2 regions of the Brassicibacter thermophilus genome follow, and region 2 is predicted to be linked to the other one. Evidence: a T-box and tRNA genes for the amino acid it is inferred to sense, from the RefSeq annotation. Region 2 holds a T-box; the other holds one or more tRNA genes.
What was found. A T-box is a leader RNA that pairs with one kind of tRNA and senses whether it is charged. The one in region 2 lies ahead of metG (methionine--tRNA ligase), so its partner is inferred to be a tRNA-Met.
Positions count from the first base shown of each region.

Region 1: it has a tRNA-Met gene. The T-box ahead of metG (methionine--tRNA ligase) is inferred to sense a tRNA for this amino acid. The anticodon was not compared.

Region 1 covers NZ_AP042446.1:2,131,102-2,139,253, reverse strand. Annotated here, with positions in the region: gene ACZ41D_RS10315 (ISLre2 family transposase) at 1-386, shown strand, start outside; rRNA gene ACZ41D_RS10310 (16S ribosomal RNA) at 971-2,501, shown strand; tRNA gene ACZ41D_RS10305 (tRNA-Ala) at 2,593-2,668, shown strand; rRNA gene ACZ41D_RS10300 (23S ribosomal RNA) at 2,778-5,718, shown strand; rRNA gene rrf (5S ribosomal RNA) at 5,762-5,878, shown strand; tRNA gene ACZ41D_RS10290 (tRNA-Asn) at 5,884-5,958, shown strand; tRNA gene ACZ41D_RS10285 (tRNA-Leu) at 5,966-6,055, shown strand; tRNA gene ACZ41D_RS10280 (tRNA-Met) at 6,089-6,165, shown strand; tRNA gene ACZ41D_RS10275 (tRNA-Met) at 6,176-6,252, shown strand; tRNA gene ACZ41D_RS10270 (tRNA-Glu) at 6,262-6,336, shown strand; tRNA gene ACZ41D_RS10265 (tRNA-Val) at 6,340-6,415, shown strand; tRNA gene ACZ41D_RS10260 (tRNA-Asp) at 6,434-6,510, shown strand; tRNA gene ACZ41D_RS10255 (tRNA-Thr) at 6,512-6,587, shown strand; tRNA gene ACZ41D_RS10250 (tRNA-Tyr) at 6,596-6,681, shown strand; tRNA gene ACZ41D_RS10245 (tRNA-Gly) at 6,692-6,765, shown strand; tRNA gene ACZ41D_RS10240 (tRNA-Arg) at 6,793-6,869, shown strand; tRNA gene ACZ41D_RS10235 (tRNA-Gln) at 6,875-6,951, shown strand; tRNA gene ACZ41D_RS10230 (tRNA-Lys) at 6,956-7,031, shown strand; tRNA gene ACZ41D_RS10225 (tRNA-Ser) at 7,034-7,122, shown strand; tRNA gene ACZ41D_RS10220 (tRNA-Ser) at 7,128-7,218, shown strand; tRNA gene ACZ41D_RS10215 (tRNA-Ile) at 7,238-7,314, shown strand; tRNA gene ACZ41D_RS10210 (tRNA-Trp) at 7,325-7,400, shown strand; tRNA gene ACZ41D_RS10205 (tRNA-Val) at 7,435-7,510, shown strand; tRNA gene ACZ41D_RS10200 (tRNA-Pro) at 7,545-7,621, shown strand; tRNA gene ACZ41D_RS10195 (tRNA-Ile) at 7,633-7,709, shown strand; tRNA gene ACZ41D_RS10190 (tRNA-Ile) at 7,723-7,799, shown strand; tRNA gene ACZ41D_RS10185 (tRNA-Phe) at 7,805-7,880, shown strand; gene ACZ41D_RS10180 (ribonuclease H-like domain-containing protein) at 8,009-8,152, opposite strand, start outside.
Region 2 covers NZ_AP042446.1:97,011-105,162, forward strand. Annotated here, with positions in the region: gene rnmV (ribonuclease M5) at 1-375, opposite strand, end outside; gene ACZ41D_RS00415 (3D domain-containing protein) at 619-1,641, opposite strand; gene ACZ41D_RS00420 (hypothetical protein) at 1,937-2,233, opposite strand; gene ACZ41D_RS00425 (TatD family hydrolase) at 2,302-3,072, opposite strand; gene metG (methionine--tRNA ligase) at 3,157-5,103, opposite strand; T-box leader at 5,152-5,393, opposite strand; gene ACZ41D_RS00435 (spore maturation protein) at 5,466-6,002, opposite strand; gene ACZ41D_RS00440 (nucleoside recognition domain-containing protein) at 6,019-6,594, opposite strand; gene ACZ41D_RS00445 (ATP-binding protein) at 6,732-8,152, opposite strand, start outside.

The DNA of each region.
Region 1 (8,152 bases), 720 kb from region 2:
AAGGAATTAAATATAGAAATCTAGGAACAATGGAACATAGCATATGTGATATATTAGCACAAAGGATGAAAGGGAATAAAACAAGTTGGTCAATACAAGGAGCCAGTAACTTAGCCAAGATACTAGCAGAAAAAGCAAGCAAAGAATTAGCAACAACAATAAAATCACTACTGAACAAAGAAATAAAAGAAGAAAAGCTTGAAGAAATAATAGAAAAAGTAGGATTAACAGCAGCAGAAGTAAATAAAAAGCCAAAGAAAAGCAAGATATACAAACACAAAAGAGCAAGCATGCCATTTAGTCAATGTTCAGTAACTAACGGAAGAAAAGCCATAAAGGACATGTTAGGTTGCAAATGTGCAAGTCAAATGAACCTAAGTTTTTAATATCTAATATATTATATAACTTAAAAGAATAAGCTAACATACGATACCTATGCTCTAATATAAGCCTAAAAAAATACAACATAATAGAGCATTAATACTGATGAATAAATAGAATTAGACCTAAAAATAGGGCTCTCAGACTTATTGTTATTCTATAATCATAAGTCTAGTATTATAGAATAACAATTTTGAAATCATTGTAAAGTATATGTAAATTTATTTTTAAAATTGTAGAAAGTATAAATAGAATACTCTTGCCCTATCGGGCATAAAAACATAATTAAAACAGCAAAATTGGATGATTAAATTTAAAAATAATAATTTTGCCAACTTTTACTTGACAGTATCTTTATTGTAAAAATGTGTTGACAAAAGGATAAAAAACTGGTATAGTTTTAAGAGTCGGCACGAGGAGTTCACAAGAAAAGATGAAAATAATTTAAAGAAAAAGATAAAAAGTGCTTGACAAGAAAAAGAAAGTATGGTATATTAAAAAAGTCGCTAAAATTGAACATTGAAAACTAAACAGTACAGAACCTGTTAATTCTGAAGAGTAAAAGCTTAGGCTATTAGATAAAATTTTTTAATGCGAGAGTTTGATCCTGGCTCAGGACAAACGCTGGCGGCGTGCCTAACACATGCAAGTCGAACGAAGCTTTAATTAGGAAGTCTTCGGATGGAATAGTTAAAGCTTAGTGGCGGACGGGTGAGTAACGCGTGGGAAACCTGCCCTATACTGGGGGATAGCCTCGGGAAACCGGGATTAATACCCCATGAAACTCTAATACCGCATGGTATGTGAGTCAAAGTGTTAGCGGTATAGGATGGTCCCGCGTCCCATTAGCTAGTTGGTGAGGTAACGGCTCACCAAGGCGACGATGGGTAGCCGGCCTGAGAGGGTGAACGGCCACACTGGAACTGAGACACGGTCCAGACTCCTACGGGAGGCAGCAGTGGGGAATATTGCACAATGGGGGAAACCCTGATGCAGCGACGCCGCGTGAGCGATGAAGGCCTTCGGGTCGTAAAGCTCTGTCCTAAGGGAAGATAATGACGGTACCTTAGGAGGAAGCCCCGGCTAACTACGTGCCAGCAGCCGCGGTAATACGTAGGGGGCGAGCGTTGTCCGGAATTACTGGGCGTAAAGGGTGCGTAGGCGGTCATGTAAGTCAGATGTGAAAGCCCTCGGCTTAACCGAGGTAAGCATTTGAAACTGCATAACTTGAGTGCAGGAGAGGAGAGTGGAATTCCTAGTGTAGCGGTGAAATGCGTAGATATTAGGAAGAATACCAGTGGCGAAGGCGACTCTCTGGACTGTAACTGACGCTGAGGCACGAAAGCGTGGGGAGCGAACAGGATTAGATACCCTGGTAGTCCACGCCGTAAACGATGAGTGCTAGGTGTTGGGGGAGACATCCTTCAGTGCCGCAGTTAACACAATAAGCACTCCGCCTGGGGAGTACGGTCGCAAGACTGAAACTCAAAGGAATTGACGGGGGCCCGCACAAGCAGCGGAGCATGTGGTTTAATTCGACGCAACGCGAAGAACCTTACCAGGGCTTGACATCCCTCGGACCGTCCTAGAGATAGGACTTTCCCTTCGGGGACTGAGGTGACAGGTGGTGCATGGTTGTCGTCAGCTCGTGTCGTGAGATGTTGGGTTAAGTCCCGCAACGAGCGCAACCCTTGTCTTTAGTTGCCATCAGGTAATGCTGGGCACTCTAGAGAGACTGCCGGTGACAAACCGGAGGAAGGTGGGGATGACGTCAAATCATCATGCCCTTTATGTCCTGGGCTACACACGTGCTACAATGGCCGGTACAACGGGCTGCGAGCTCGTAAGAGTGAGCGAATCCCAATAAGCCGGTCCCAGTTCGGATTGTGGGCTGCAACTCGCCCACATGAAGTCGGAGTTGCTAGTAATCGCGAATCAGCATGTCGCGGTGAATGCGTTCCCGGGCCTTGTACACACCGCCCGTCACACCATGGGAGTCGGTAATACCCGAAGCCAGTGAGCTAACCTTTTGGGGGCAGCTGTCGAAGGTAGGACCGATGACTGGGGTGAAGTCGTAACAAGGTAGCCGTATCGGAAGGTGCGGCTGGATCACCTCCTTTCTAAGGAGTAACACTTTAATTTAGACTATTTAGGGTTCTGTACTGTTTTGTTTTGAGTGTCCAATAAAATAGGATTGGGCAATCATTTCGTGGGGGTGTAGCTCAGTTGGGAGAGCACCTGCCTTGCAAGCAGGGGGTCAGGAGTTCGAATCTCCTCATCTCCACCATTGCACCTTGAAAATTGCACAGTGAATATAGTAAGTACTAGATACATGGATAGATACTAGCAATTTAATTGCTGGTAACTACTAAGAGTAACTAAGTACTACAATTTCTGGTCAAGTTATTAAGAGCATAGGGTGGATGCCTTGGCACCAGGAGCCGATGAAGGACGGGATAAGCACCGATATGCCTCGGGTAGCCGCAAGTAGGCTTTGATCCGGGGATTTCCGAATGGGGAAACCCACCTAGAGTAAACTCTAGGTATCAACTACTGAATACATAGGTAGTTGAGGGGACACCGGGGGAACTGAAACATCTAAGTACCCCGAGGAAGAGAAAGAAAAATCGATTCCCTAAGTAGCGGCGAGCGAACGGGGAAGAGCCCAAACCAGTAGAGGTTTCCTTTACTGGGGTTGTGGATGCAGCATAAAAGAAGGATTATCGTAGCTGAAGAGTTCTGGAAAGTACCACCATAGAAGGTGAAAGTCCTGTAAGTTAAACGATATGAATTCTAGCTGTATTCCAGAGTACCACGGGACACGTGAAACCCTGTGGGAAGCTGGGGGGACCACCCCCCAAGGCTAAATACTACCTGGTGACCGATAGCGAAGTAGTACCGTGAGGGAAAGGTGAAAAGAACCCCGGGAGGGGAGTGAAATAGAACCTGAAACCCTATGTTTACAAGCAGTGGAAGTACTTTTTATGTACGACCGCGTACTTTTTGTAGAACGGGCCAGCGAGTTACGATATGCAGCAAGGTTAAGTTGCTATGCAATGGAGCCGTAGGGAAACCGAGTCTTAATAGGGCGTTTTAGTTGCATGTCGTAGACCCGAAACCGGGTGACCTACCCATGGGCAGAGTGAAGCGGAAGTAAAATTTCGTGGAGGCTCGAACCGTTTAGCGTTTAAAAGCTATCGGATGACCTGTGGGTAGCGGTGAAATTCCAATCGAACCCGGATATAGCTGGTTCTCCTCGAAATAGCTTTAGGGCTAGCCTCAAGTAATAGTGACGTGGAGGTAGAGCACTGAATGGTCTAGGGGCGTTCATACGCTACCAAAACCTATCAAACTCCGAATGCCACAGTCATGTTTCTTGGGAGTCAGACTACGTGAGATAAGTTTCGTAGTCAAAAGGGAAACAGCCCAGATCACCAGCTAAGGTCCCTAAGTACAGGTTAAGTGGAAAAGGATGTAAGACTACACAGACAACCAGGATGTTGGCTTAGAAGCAGCCATTCATTTAAAGAGTGCGTAATAGCTCACTGGTCGAGTGGTCTTGCGCCGAAAATTTCCGGGGCTCAAACCTGTCACCGAAGCTGTGGGATACGTATGTATCGGTAGAGGAGCATTCTGTATGGACTGAAGCTATACCGTAAGGAATGGTGGACTATACAGAAGAGAGAATGCTGGCATGAGTAGCGAAAGGTAGGTGAGAATCCTACCCATCGAAAGCCTAAGGTTTCCTGAGGAAGGCTCGTCCTCTCAGGGTTAGTCGGGACCTAAGCCGAGGCCGAATGGCGTAGGCGATGGACAACAGGTTGAGATTCCTGTACTACCTGTAAGCGTTTGAGAAATGGGGTGACACAGGAGGATAGGTTATGCACACCGTTGGTTGAGTGTGTCTAAGCCAGTAGGGAGCTTCTATAGGCAAATCCGTAGAAGTAATCCTAAGAGGTGATGGGGAGCGAAAAATAAGTAGCGAACTAACTGATTCCACACTGTCGAGAAAAGCCTCTATCGAGCGAGCAGGTACCCGTACCGCAAACCGACACAGGTAGGCGAGGAGAGAATCCTAAGATGAGCGGAAGAACCCTTGTTAAGGAACTCGGCAAAATGACCCCGTAACTTCGGGATAAGGGGTGCTAAAAGAGGTTAATACACTAGCTGTATGAAGCCTTATTTAGCCGCAGTGAAGAGGCCCAAGCGACTGTTTACCAAAAACATAGGTCTCTGCTAAGTCGAAAGACGATGTATAGGGGCTGACACCTGCCCGGTGCTGGAAGGTTAAGGGGAACGCTTAGCGAAAGCGAAGGTGTGAACTTAAGCCCCAGTAAACGGCGGCCGTAACTATAACGGTCCTAAGGTAGCGAAATTCCTTGTCGGGTAAGTTCCGACCCGCACGAAAGGTGTAACGATTTGGGCACTGTCTCAACAAGGGATCCGGTGAAATTGTAGTACTCGTGAAGATGCGAGTTACCCGCGACAGGACGGAAAGACCCCGTGGAGCTTTACTGCAGGCTGACATTGGATTTTGGTATCGTATGTACAGGATAGGTGGGAGACTTAGAAGCCGGGGCGCCAGCTTCGGTGGAGTCGACCTTGGGATACCACTCTTATGATGCCGAAATTCTAACCAGAGACCGTGAAACCGGTCTTGGGACACTGTCAGTTGGGCAGTTTGACTGGGGCGGTCGCCTCCTAAAGAGTAACGGAGGCGCTCAAAGGTTCCCTCAGCACGGTCGGAAATCGTGCGTAGAGTGTAAAGGCAGAAGGGAGCTTGACTGCGAGAGATACATCTCGAGCAGGAACGAAAGTTGGACTTAGTGATCCGGTGGCACCGAGTGGAAGGGCCATCGCTCAACGGATAAAAGCTACCCCGGGGATAACAGGCTTATCTCCCCCAAGAGTCCACATCGACGGGGAGGTTTGGCACCTCGATGTCGGCTCGTCTCATCCTGGGGCTGGAGTAGGTCCCAAGGGTTGGGCTGTTCGCCCATTAAAGAGGCACGCGAGCTGGGTTCAGAACGTCGTGAGACAGTTCGGTCCCTATCCGTCGTGGGCGTAGGAAATTTGAGAGGAGCTGTCCCTAGTACGAGAGGACCGGGATGGACAGACCACTGGTGTATCAGTTGTTCCGCCAGGAGCATGGCTGAGTAGCTAAGTCTGGAAAGGATAAGCGCTGAAGGCATCTAAGCGCGAAGCCACCCTCAAGATAAGATTTCCCATCTTTTTAAAGAGTAAGACCCCAGGTAGACTACCTGGTTGATAGGTCACAGGTGTAAGGATAGTGATATCTTTAGCTTAGTGATACTAATAGGTCGAGGACTTGACCAGGAAAATTCACTGTGCAGTTTTGAAGGCGCAAGCCTTAAAAATATCCGGTGACGATAGCGAGAGGGTCACACCTGTTCCCATACCGAACACAGAAGTTAAGCCTCTCAGCGCTGATGGTACTTGGACGGAGACGTCCTGGGAGAGTAGGTCGTTGCCGGATGACATTCCTGGGTAGCTCAATGGTGGAGCAACCGGCTGTTAACCGGTAGGTTGTGGGTTCGAGTCCCACCCCAGGAGCCAATAAAGTGCCGGGGTGGCGGAACTGGCAGACGCACAGGACTTAAAATCCTGCGATCCCTAAAAGATCGTACCGGTTCGATTCCGGTCCCCGGCACCAATAAAATAAGTATTATATTAATTAAATGTACATCGCGGGGTGGAGCAGTCTGGTAGCTCGTCGGGCTCATAACCCGGAGGTCGCTGGTTCAAATCCAGTCCCCGCAACCATACGAAATATGGCGGCGTAGCTCAGTTGGCTAGAGCATGCGGTTCATACCCGCAGTGTCAGCGGTTCAAATCCGTTCGCCGCTACCAAAAAAACATGGCCCTATGGTCAAGCGGTTAAGACATCGCCCTTTCACGGCGGTAACCCGGGTTCGATTCCCGGTAGGGTCACCATATGGGCGCATAGCTCAGCTGGGAGAGCACCTGCCTTACAAGCAGGGGGTCATAGGTTCGAGCCCTGTTGCGCCCACCATAAAAAAGAATATGATGCGGCCTGGTAGTTCAGATGGTTAGAATGCCAGCCTGTCACGCTGGAGGTCGAGAGTTCGAGTCTCTTCCAGGTCGCCATGCTGGTGTAGCTCAATTGGTAGAGCAACTGACTTGTAATCAGTAGGTTGGGGGTTCAAGTCCTCTCACCAGCTCCATTATTTGAGGAGGGGTTCCCGAGTTGGCCAAAGGGGACGGACTGTAAATCCGTTGGCACAGCCTTCACTGGTTCGAATCCAGTCCCCTCCACCATTTAAAATATGCGGGTGTAGCTCAGTGGTAGAGCCCCAGCCTTCCAAGCTGGTTGCGAGGGTTCGATTCCCTTCACCCGCTCCAAAGTAAAAATTTAAACTAAAGTAATATGCACCTATAGCTCAGTTGGATAGAGCAACGGACTTCTAATCCGTGTGCCGGGGGTTCGAATCCTCCTAGGTGCGCCATATGTTGGGGTGTAGCCAAGTCGGTAAGGCACTAGACTTTGACTCTAGCATTTCGTAGGTTCGAGTCCTGCCACCCCAGCCAATTTGACCCATTAGCTCAGTAGGCAGAGCACCTGACTTTTAATCAGGGTGTCCGGCGTTCGAATCGCCGATGGGTCACCATTGGAGAGGTACCGAAGTGGTCATAACGGGGCGGTCTTGAAAACCGTTAGGGTGCAAGCCCACGTGGGTTCGAATCCCACCCTCTCCGCCAGATATGGAGAAGTACTCAAGTGGCTGAAGAGGCTCCCCTGCTAAGGGAGTAGGTCCTTCACGGGGCGCGAGGGTTCAAATCCCTCCTTCTCCGCCATTGGATGTTGATTATATAGGGGCCTTTAGCTCAGTTGGTTAGAGCGTCCGGCTCATAACCGGCAGGTCCGGGGTTCGAGTCCCTGAAGGCCCACCATTACACCATTAGGGGTGTAGTTCAGTTGGTAGAACGTCGGTCTCCAAAACCGAATGTCGTGGGTTCAAGTCCTGCCACCCCTGCCACTAAATGTTACTTTAATAATATGGGCAATAATATGGGCGCATAGCTCAGCTGGGAGAGCACCTGCCTTACAAGCAGGGGGTCATAGGTTCGAGCCCTGTTGCGCCCACCATAAAAAATTTAATAATTAACATTGCTTTATTTATCGGGGTGTAGCGCAGTTTGGTAGCGCACGTGGTTTGGGACCATGGGGCCGGGGGTTCGAGTCCCTCCACCCCGACCATATAAAGGAATGGGCTTGTAGCTCAGGTGGTTAGAGCGCACGCCTGATAAGCGTGAGGTCGGTGGTTCGAGTCCACCCAGGCCCACCACAAATTAAAATAAGGGCCTTTAGCTCAGTTGGTTAGAGCGTCCGGCTCATAACCGGCAGGTCCGGGGTTCGAGTCCCTGAAGGCCCACCATATATGCCCAGATAGCTCAGTCGGTAGAGCAGGGGACTGAAAATCCCCGTGTCGGTGGTTCGATTCCGCCTCTGGGCACCATTTAAAACCCTATGATTAATTTCATAGGGTTTTTTATTATGAATCAATTTTAATTGTAAATTATTTAAATATTTTCCTAATATTTAATTTTAAATAGTTTTAAATTAAATATTAAAATATAAAAAATTTCATATGTATTTCATAGATTGCTTAAGTATTGCTTTTATAATATTTTTTAAGTTTTCTGAAGCTATAATATCACCATATTGTATTAATAATATGCCTTTAGGCAGCTTATATTTTGTAGTATCAACTATATGTTTAGTGAATGG
Region 2 (8,152 bases):
TTTTACTAAATCGTTCTTTGTAAATTCTATCCGCTTACCCTTTGTTTCAGCTCTAGCTTTTTTTAATGCATCTATTATAGCCTGTGGCGAAGCATTTTCAACTCCTATATCACCATCTTTAATAGCTTTTTCCCTTGGTATAAATGCATGCTTACAATTTTTAACTCTCTTAGATATCATCCTTCTAATTTTTTCACCAGCGAAATCAGGGTCAGTAAATATTATTATACCTCTTTTTTTAGCTGCAGTTTCGATTTGCCTTAATTTATCCTCATTTATACCAAATCCGTTAGTTGCAATTATCTCGGCATCTACAGCCCGTTTTATTGCTAATATATCATCTCTTCCTTCTACTACTATTATTTCCTTTATCAACTCTAGTCCTCCCTATGCTTAAGTTTATATAGCTTATTATGCAATTTTCTCATATGTCTATGGAAAATCAACTTTTCCTGCTCCGGTACTCAAGCACTATTCAAGGTAAAGTATTAGGGTAGTGATTGAATAAATCGCGATGAAAGTAGATTTTCCAAAGCATAATAATTAAAGTGTTGAAATTGGATCCCTATAAATTTCCTTATTTAATTTTAACATAAAAAAGAGCAGATAATCTGCTCTTTAATCTAATATATAAACTCTTACATTTCTTCTCCCAAATTTCAATGCTTCACTGTGACTTTCAAAGAATAAATCAATTCTATTTCCTTTGATAGCTCCTCCAGTGTCTTCTGCAACTGCAAACCCATAATCTTCAGAACCATCTAATGACTGTATATATAGTTTTGTCCCTAAAGGTATAACATTTGGATCTACTGCAACGACTCCAGGTCTTGCTTTTGTACCTGAAGCTGTTATACCAAAGTTTTCATCTCCTGGATTTTTACCTGTACTTTCATAAGATAAATCATATGCAGTAGCAACAGCTACAAAAGATCTTTTATAATTAGTTATACCTCTTGAAGATACAAAATAATCTTTAGTTCCTTTTTCAATTATTTGTGGTACAGGTTCTTTTATGATACTCTCTTTTAATACATTTTCAGCTACAAGCTCACCATTTTCATAAATTCTTTCTACTTCTACTTGTTTTATTCCATCTTCACCTGACTGAATTTCCTTAGTTTTGCCTTTTTCCAAATCATCACTATTTTTTGTTATCAATTGGTAAGGAATCTTCTCTTCCTTTGTTACTACTTCTTTATTTACCCTTGTGACACTAACTATTAAATTTGGTTGGGTTTCTACTTCTAGGGAAGGATTTACCTTATCATATTCTCCTAAGCTAATTCCTATATTATTCAATAAGTCCTTAATGCTTTGCTTAGGTGCCTTTATAGTAGTTCTATCATTGTCTATTTGTACAATTACTGGTATAGCTTTTTCTATTTGTATTTTCATACCATCTTTTACTTTATCGTCAGGATTTACATTGATTACATCATTATCATCAATGTTAATATTATTTTCATCTAATAATTCCTCAACTGTATTAGAAGTAGTTTCAACTACCATTTTTTCATCATCAATCATTAGAAAAACATTTTTAATAAAATAATCTTGAGCAGCAATACTAGCTAAAGAAATTATAGAAATAACAATAATAAGAGTAACAACCTTATTATTTTCTATAAATTTTAACATATACTTGACCTCCTAATTTTGTTCCCTAATCTATTGTATTATTTTATAATATACTTTAGTGATTTTCCATACTAATATTTGGATATTATTATAAACCTTTATAATTGATATAATATTATATCCAAAGTTTATTTTTTTATTCAATGGAGGAATTTTAATAATTAGATGAAATTGCATAATTACTACAAGGTCAAAATTATGCAAGTTATATAGTTGAATTTAAACTTGCAAAAAAAATGAAGCCAAAAACTGCTAATGTTTTTTGGCTTCATTTTTTTAATTCAATTATTACAAGCTATACTCCTACGTCTGTATCATCCAGCATAGGATACATGGGATTCATAGGATAATTAGGGTTCACAGGGTACATATATCCCCCATAATATGGATTCATAAATGGGCACATTCCTGGCATTGGTTGTGTTCCAGGCATTGGCCCCATTCCAGGCATTGGCTGCATACCTGGGCATGTTGGATACATTGGATATGTTGGATACATTGGGTACATTGGATATTGAGGATATTCAGGAGTTTCTGGACATTCCTCAGGCTTTTTTTCTGGTTCTTTATAGCGATCCCTGTCTCTTCTCATCAACTTTTTCAACTCCTTTATTTTAAATTGACTTATTAACATTATATGAAAAGAGACAGTTATGGTTACTATTTGTTAATTGAAAACAGTTCCTTAGCATTTTTAGAAGTATAGTTAGCCACCTTTTCAAAATCTACTGACTTTAATTGAGAAATCATGGCTGCAACATATCTAACATTTGATGGCTCATTTCTTTTCCCTCTTTTAGGCTCAGGAGTCAAATAAGGAGAATCAGTTTCTACCAATAAGTTTTCTAAAGGTATTTCTTTGGCTACCTCTTTAGGTACTTTTGCTTTTTTAAATGTAACAGGACCTGCAAATGATATATAAAATCCCATCTTAATGTATTCTTTTGCCATTTCTAAGCTTCCAGAATAACAGTGCAAAACACCTCTTAAAGTATCATCATATTCCTCTTTTATAATATCAAAGGTATCCTTATGAGCATCCCTATCATGAACAATTATGGGCAATTTTATCTTTTTAGCTAATCTTATCTGCTCTCTAAACCATTTTTTTTGTAGATCTCTAGGAGAATTGTCATAATAATAATCAAGACCTATCTCCCCTATAGCAACAACTTTTTCTTTTTGAGCAAGAGATTTTAACACCAATAAAGTATCATTATCCATATCCTCTACTTCATGAGGATGAACACCAACAGCTGCATATATATTATCATATTTTTCTGATAGGGAAATAGCCTTAACTGAAGAAGCTATATCGGCACCTGGATTTATCACAAGAGAAATACCATCTTTAGTCAAATCTTTAATTATTTTATCTCTATCTTCATCAAATCTCTCATCATCTAAATGAGCATGGCTGTCAATAAGCATTTTAAGCACCCCTTAATTTAAGATTATCAGGGAAAGTTGATTTCCCACAGGCTTATTTAAATTAACCTCATTGCTCTAAAGCTTCTAACTTATTCTTGCTCCACTTTCTATGTCTTCTAAAACAGATGCTAAAGTCAGCTTCTTCCCTTTTCCTGCTGCCAAAATCATTCCATGTGAATCTATTCCCCTCAATTTAATAGGTTTTAAATTATATACTAATATAACCTTCTTCCCTATTAAATCTTCAGGTTTATAATATTTAGCTATACCTGATACTACCTGTCTTTTTTCTTCCCCTACTTCAAGTTGTATTACTAATAATTTATCAGCATTAGGGTGTTTTTTTGCTTCCAAAACCTTAGCTACCCTTAAGTCTAGTTTATCAAAGTCGTCAATAGTGATATAGTCTTCATCTTGTTTTTCCTCTTTATTTGTATTTCCTTGCCTTTTAGCAATAAATTCTTCATTAACTTTATTTAGCCTTTCAAGCTCTTTTTCTACATCTAATCTTGGGAACAGTGAACCTTCTCTTCTTACCTTTACTCCAGAAGGTATTTTATGCCACTGTGATATTTCTTCCCATGAAGTTCCTTGACCGTTATCTATACCTAATTGCCTCCAAATGCTATTTGAAGTTTTCTCCATAAACGGTCTAATTAATACAGATATTATCCTTAAAGAATCTGCTAAGTTATATAATACTGTATCAAGTCTATCCTTATTACTATCATCTTTAGCTAATATCCAAGGTGTAGTTTCATCTATATACTTATTTGTTCTTCTAATAAGTTTCCATATTTCCTCTAAAGCATTGCTAAAATCAAGCTTATTAATATATTTATCTACCTTTTCTCCTGTAGATATTGCTAGATTTTTTAAGCTTTCATCATATTCTCCTTCTACTTTAGCCTCTGGTAAAATTCCTCCATTGTACTTATCTATCATAGCTACAGTTCTACTTACTAGATTGCCTAAGTCATTAGCCAAGTCAGAGTTTAATCTCTGTAGAAATTTCACTCTAGCAAAAGACCCATCTTGGCCAAAGGAAAATTCCCTTAGTAAGAAGTATTTTAATGCATCTATTCCGTAAAGTTCAAGAAGTGGTTCTGGATAGATAACGTTTCCTTTAGATTTTGACATTTTGTCATTCTCAAATAAAATCCAACCGTGACCAAATACTTTTTTAGGAAGTTCAACCCCTAATGCAAGCAATATAGCTGGCCAAATAATAGTGTGAAATCTTACTATTTCCTTCCCAACAAAATGAATATCAGCTGGCCAATATTTTTTGTAATCACTATCATTATCGGTAAGATAGCCTAATGCAGTAATATAATTACATACAGCATCGAACCATACATATATTGTATGCTTAGGATCAAAAGGCACCTTGATACCCCAATCTACAGTAGTCCTAGATACACATAAGTCTTCTAACCCTGGCTTTAAAAAGTTATTTATCATTTCGTTTCTTCTCGAATCAGGTTGAAGAAATTCAGGATTTTCTTCAAAATACTTTAATATCTGATCTTGATACTTTGATAGCTTGAAAAAATATGCTTCCTCTTTTGCTAGTTTAACATCTCTTCCACAATCAGGACATTTGCCGTCTACTAGCTGACTTTCAGTCCAAAAAGATTCACAAGGAGTACAATAATGTCCTTCATATTCACCTTTATAAATATCTCCTTGATCATATAATTTCTTAAATATCTTCTGAATTACCTCTTCATGCTGCTTATCTGTAGTTCTAATAAATATGTCATAGCTTATATCAAGTGTTTTCCACAATTCCTTTATATTTTTTACTATTGAATCTACATATTCTTTTGGGGTTAATCCTTTAGCTTTTGCTTTATCTGCTATTTTTTGACCGTGTTCATCTGTACCTGTAAGAAATTTAACATCATATCCTGTTAGCCTTTTAAATCTAGCAAAAGTATCTGCAGCAACAGTACAATATGTGTGTCCTATATGAAGATTATCGCTTGGATAATATAATGGTGTTGTAATATAATAAGTCTTTGTCATTTTATTCCCTCCTAAAATATTTTTTAATAAACAAAACCTTCGTCTCTATATAGAGACGAAGGTTATACTCCGCGTTACCACTCTAGTTTACATAAGCCTCACAGCTTATGCCTTGATAGGTTACTAACATAACCTTGTAAATATAACGGATACAATCCCGTTACAGCCTACTAAACTTTCAGCTGTACAGCTCAGGGGCCATCTTCAGCTTTATTCTTAACACCAGCTTTCACCTAACCTGGCTCTCTTTAGTTAATACTAAAGCCTACTCTTCCCTTCATAACCTTTATTAAGATAATATTTCCTATTTATTAAAAACTATACATAACTAATTATTTTTTGTCAAGAGGATTTTTAAAAGTTTATCTTCCAAATACAAAACTACATATAACTACAGATGCTATGACAGATGCAAGGTGTGATAATAAAGCTGCAGGAAGAGCATGCCTTGAATCTTTTATTCCAACTGCTCCAAAATACACAGCCATAGTGTAAAATATAGTCTCTGCAGAACCCATCATAGTAGATGCTACTCTCCCAGGAAAAGAATCAGGTCCAAAAGTAGTAATTATATCTCTCACTATAGCTAGAGAACCGCTGCCCGATATTGGTCTCATAATCATTAAAGGCAATACTTCACTTGGTATACCTGCTAAACTAGCAATAGGACCAAATATATTTACAATTATATTCATAGTACCTGAACGCTTAAATATGCCTATAGCTAAAAAGATTGCTATGAGGTAAGGCATTATCCTAATAGATGTCCTAAATCCTTTCTTAGCACCTTCAACAAATGTGTCATAAAGATTTACACCTTTTATATATCCATGAATTAATATTATAGATATAATAAAGGGAATAATTACAATAGATATCATTTCGAGTAATTTAACCATATTAATATCAGCTCCCTTATTCAAGTATTTTTACTGATATTATTCCAACTATTGTAGATACTATTGTAGCTATAAGAGAAGTACCGATTATTTCAGTAGGATTTATAGAACCCGCATCTGCTCTTATTTTTAACACAGTCAGTGGAACTAATTGTACAGAGGACATATTTATAACTAAAAACATACACATAGCATTTGTCGCTCTTTTTTTATCTTTATTGAGCTTATTCATCTCTTCCATAGCTTTTATCCCCAATGCTGTAGCTGAATTGCCTGCACCAAACATATTTGCCACCATATTCATAACTATTGCACTTATAGCAGGATGATCTTTTGGTATGTCTGGAAATAGTAGTCTAATAAGAGGCCTTAATGCTTTGCTAAAGCTTTTCACTAATCCTGATTTTTCTGCTATATTCATCAATCCCAGCCATAACGCCATAACTCCAGTAAGCCCTATAGCAAATTTAACTGCTTCTTGAGTATCATTTAATACTGCAGTATTTATTTCGTCTAAATTTCCTGTTAAAATTGCTACACCTATGCCAAATATAATCATAAAAGCCCAAATATAATTAATCAAAATTTTCACCACCGGATATTTCTGTAATACTATAAAAATTATTAATTGAGGAAATTGCATAATAAAATAATTTAAGAAATTTTGCAAGTTCCTCCTTTATAAAAATATATGTCTATAAGAAAAAAACATAACAAAAAGCCCTAAGTTTAAATAGGGCTTTTTTCTTCATAAGATATACAAAATGGAGTTTTCTTTTTTGTTATTTTACCTTGAGATACTAATTCCTCAAGACAATTTTTTAAATGATCTACATTTAAGGTGATGGTATGATTTGAATCAATCTCGATTTCTTTAACAACATCAGTCATATTCAACTCTAATATAGGAAGTTTATCTTTGATTAGATTATAAATTCTTTCTTGATCTTCATTTCTTTGGTTAACTAATTCATCAAAAGGATTTAAAGTATGTGGACTAGAGGTTTTAGCTGCCCTCACCCTCGCTGCTACAGTACGGCCATTGATAGCTGATGATATAAATACATCTCCTGATTTTAAATAAGGCAACCTTCTTGCTTCTTCCTCAGTAAGATCAGTCTCTTCTCTAATAGTTTGTATGTCTGAGCCCCTTACTGTTCTAAAAATCAGCTTCGTATTAAGCTGTGCAGTTATAGTTTCATCTAAAAGAGTAGGCCTTTGAGTAGCTAGAATAAGAAAAACTCCATATTTTCTGCCTTCCTGTGATATTTCTTTTAATATTGATTTTGATGGAGAATCATATCCCTTAGGAGCAAAATTGTGAGCTTCATCTGTGGCTATAATAAATGGTGGGAAATATTCTGCGTCGCTGTTTTTATACTGTGCATCTTTGTACTCTCTTCTTCTATGATATAAATTACTCATAAGATATGTTGAAAAAACTTGAATAAGTCGTATGTTCCCTTGTAAAACTATTAGTTTCCCAGATTTTAGCCCTTCTAAAATAGCCTTTATATCGTTACTAAATACCCCATCATTGTAAAGCCTAGTTAATCTCCAAATAACACCTTTTACTGAGCTACTTGGACAAGTCTTATCATATCTTTCAAATAGTTCCTTGCACTTTAACCATCTTTCCCTCTCTACATTAGTTTCTGCAGATTGAATAATCTTATCTAATTTAGAGATAGAACCTAAATCTTGTGCTTGAGAAAGCATATTCAACCTATCATAAAAACTTTGATATGAGTCTTTTCTTTTATGCAAAACATCTACAGTATTACTCATAGCATCGGAGATAGCACCAGATGCACCTAAAAGATTTTTTAAATCTTGTGTAGAAAGTTCAGTAAATTTAACTCCTACATCAAATCCAATCCTTAAACACTTAAATCTATTTGAAAAATCAAATTTATACTTTTCATCTAAATAGTCTGCAAATGTTGAGAAATCCATTTCAAAGTGAGGATCTAACACTATCGTTGGAATATTCAACTTCATTATCTCTTCTAAAATCACTCTCATACCAAAAGACTTCCCTGAACCAGAACCACCAAATATCCCTATATGTGGATATTGGTGCATAGACTTAATATCAAAAATAAATGGTATTCCCCTTTGAGGTTTTAATGAACCATCCTCAAATATAG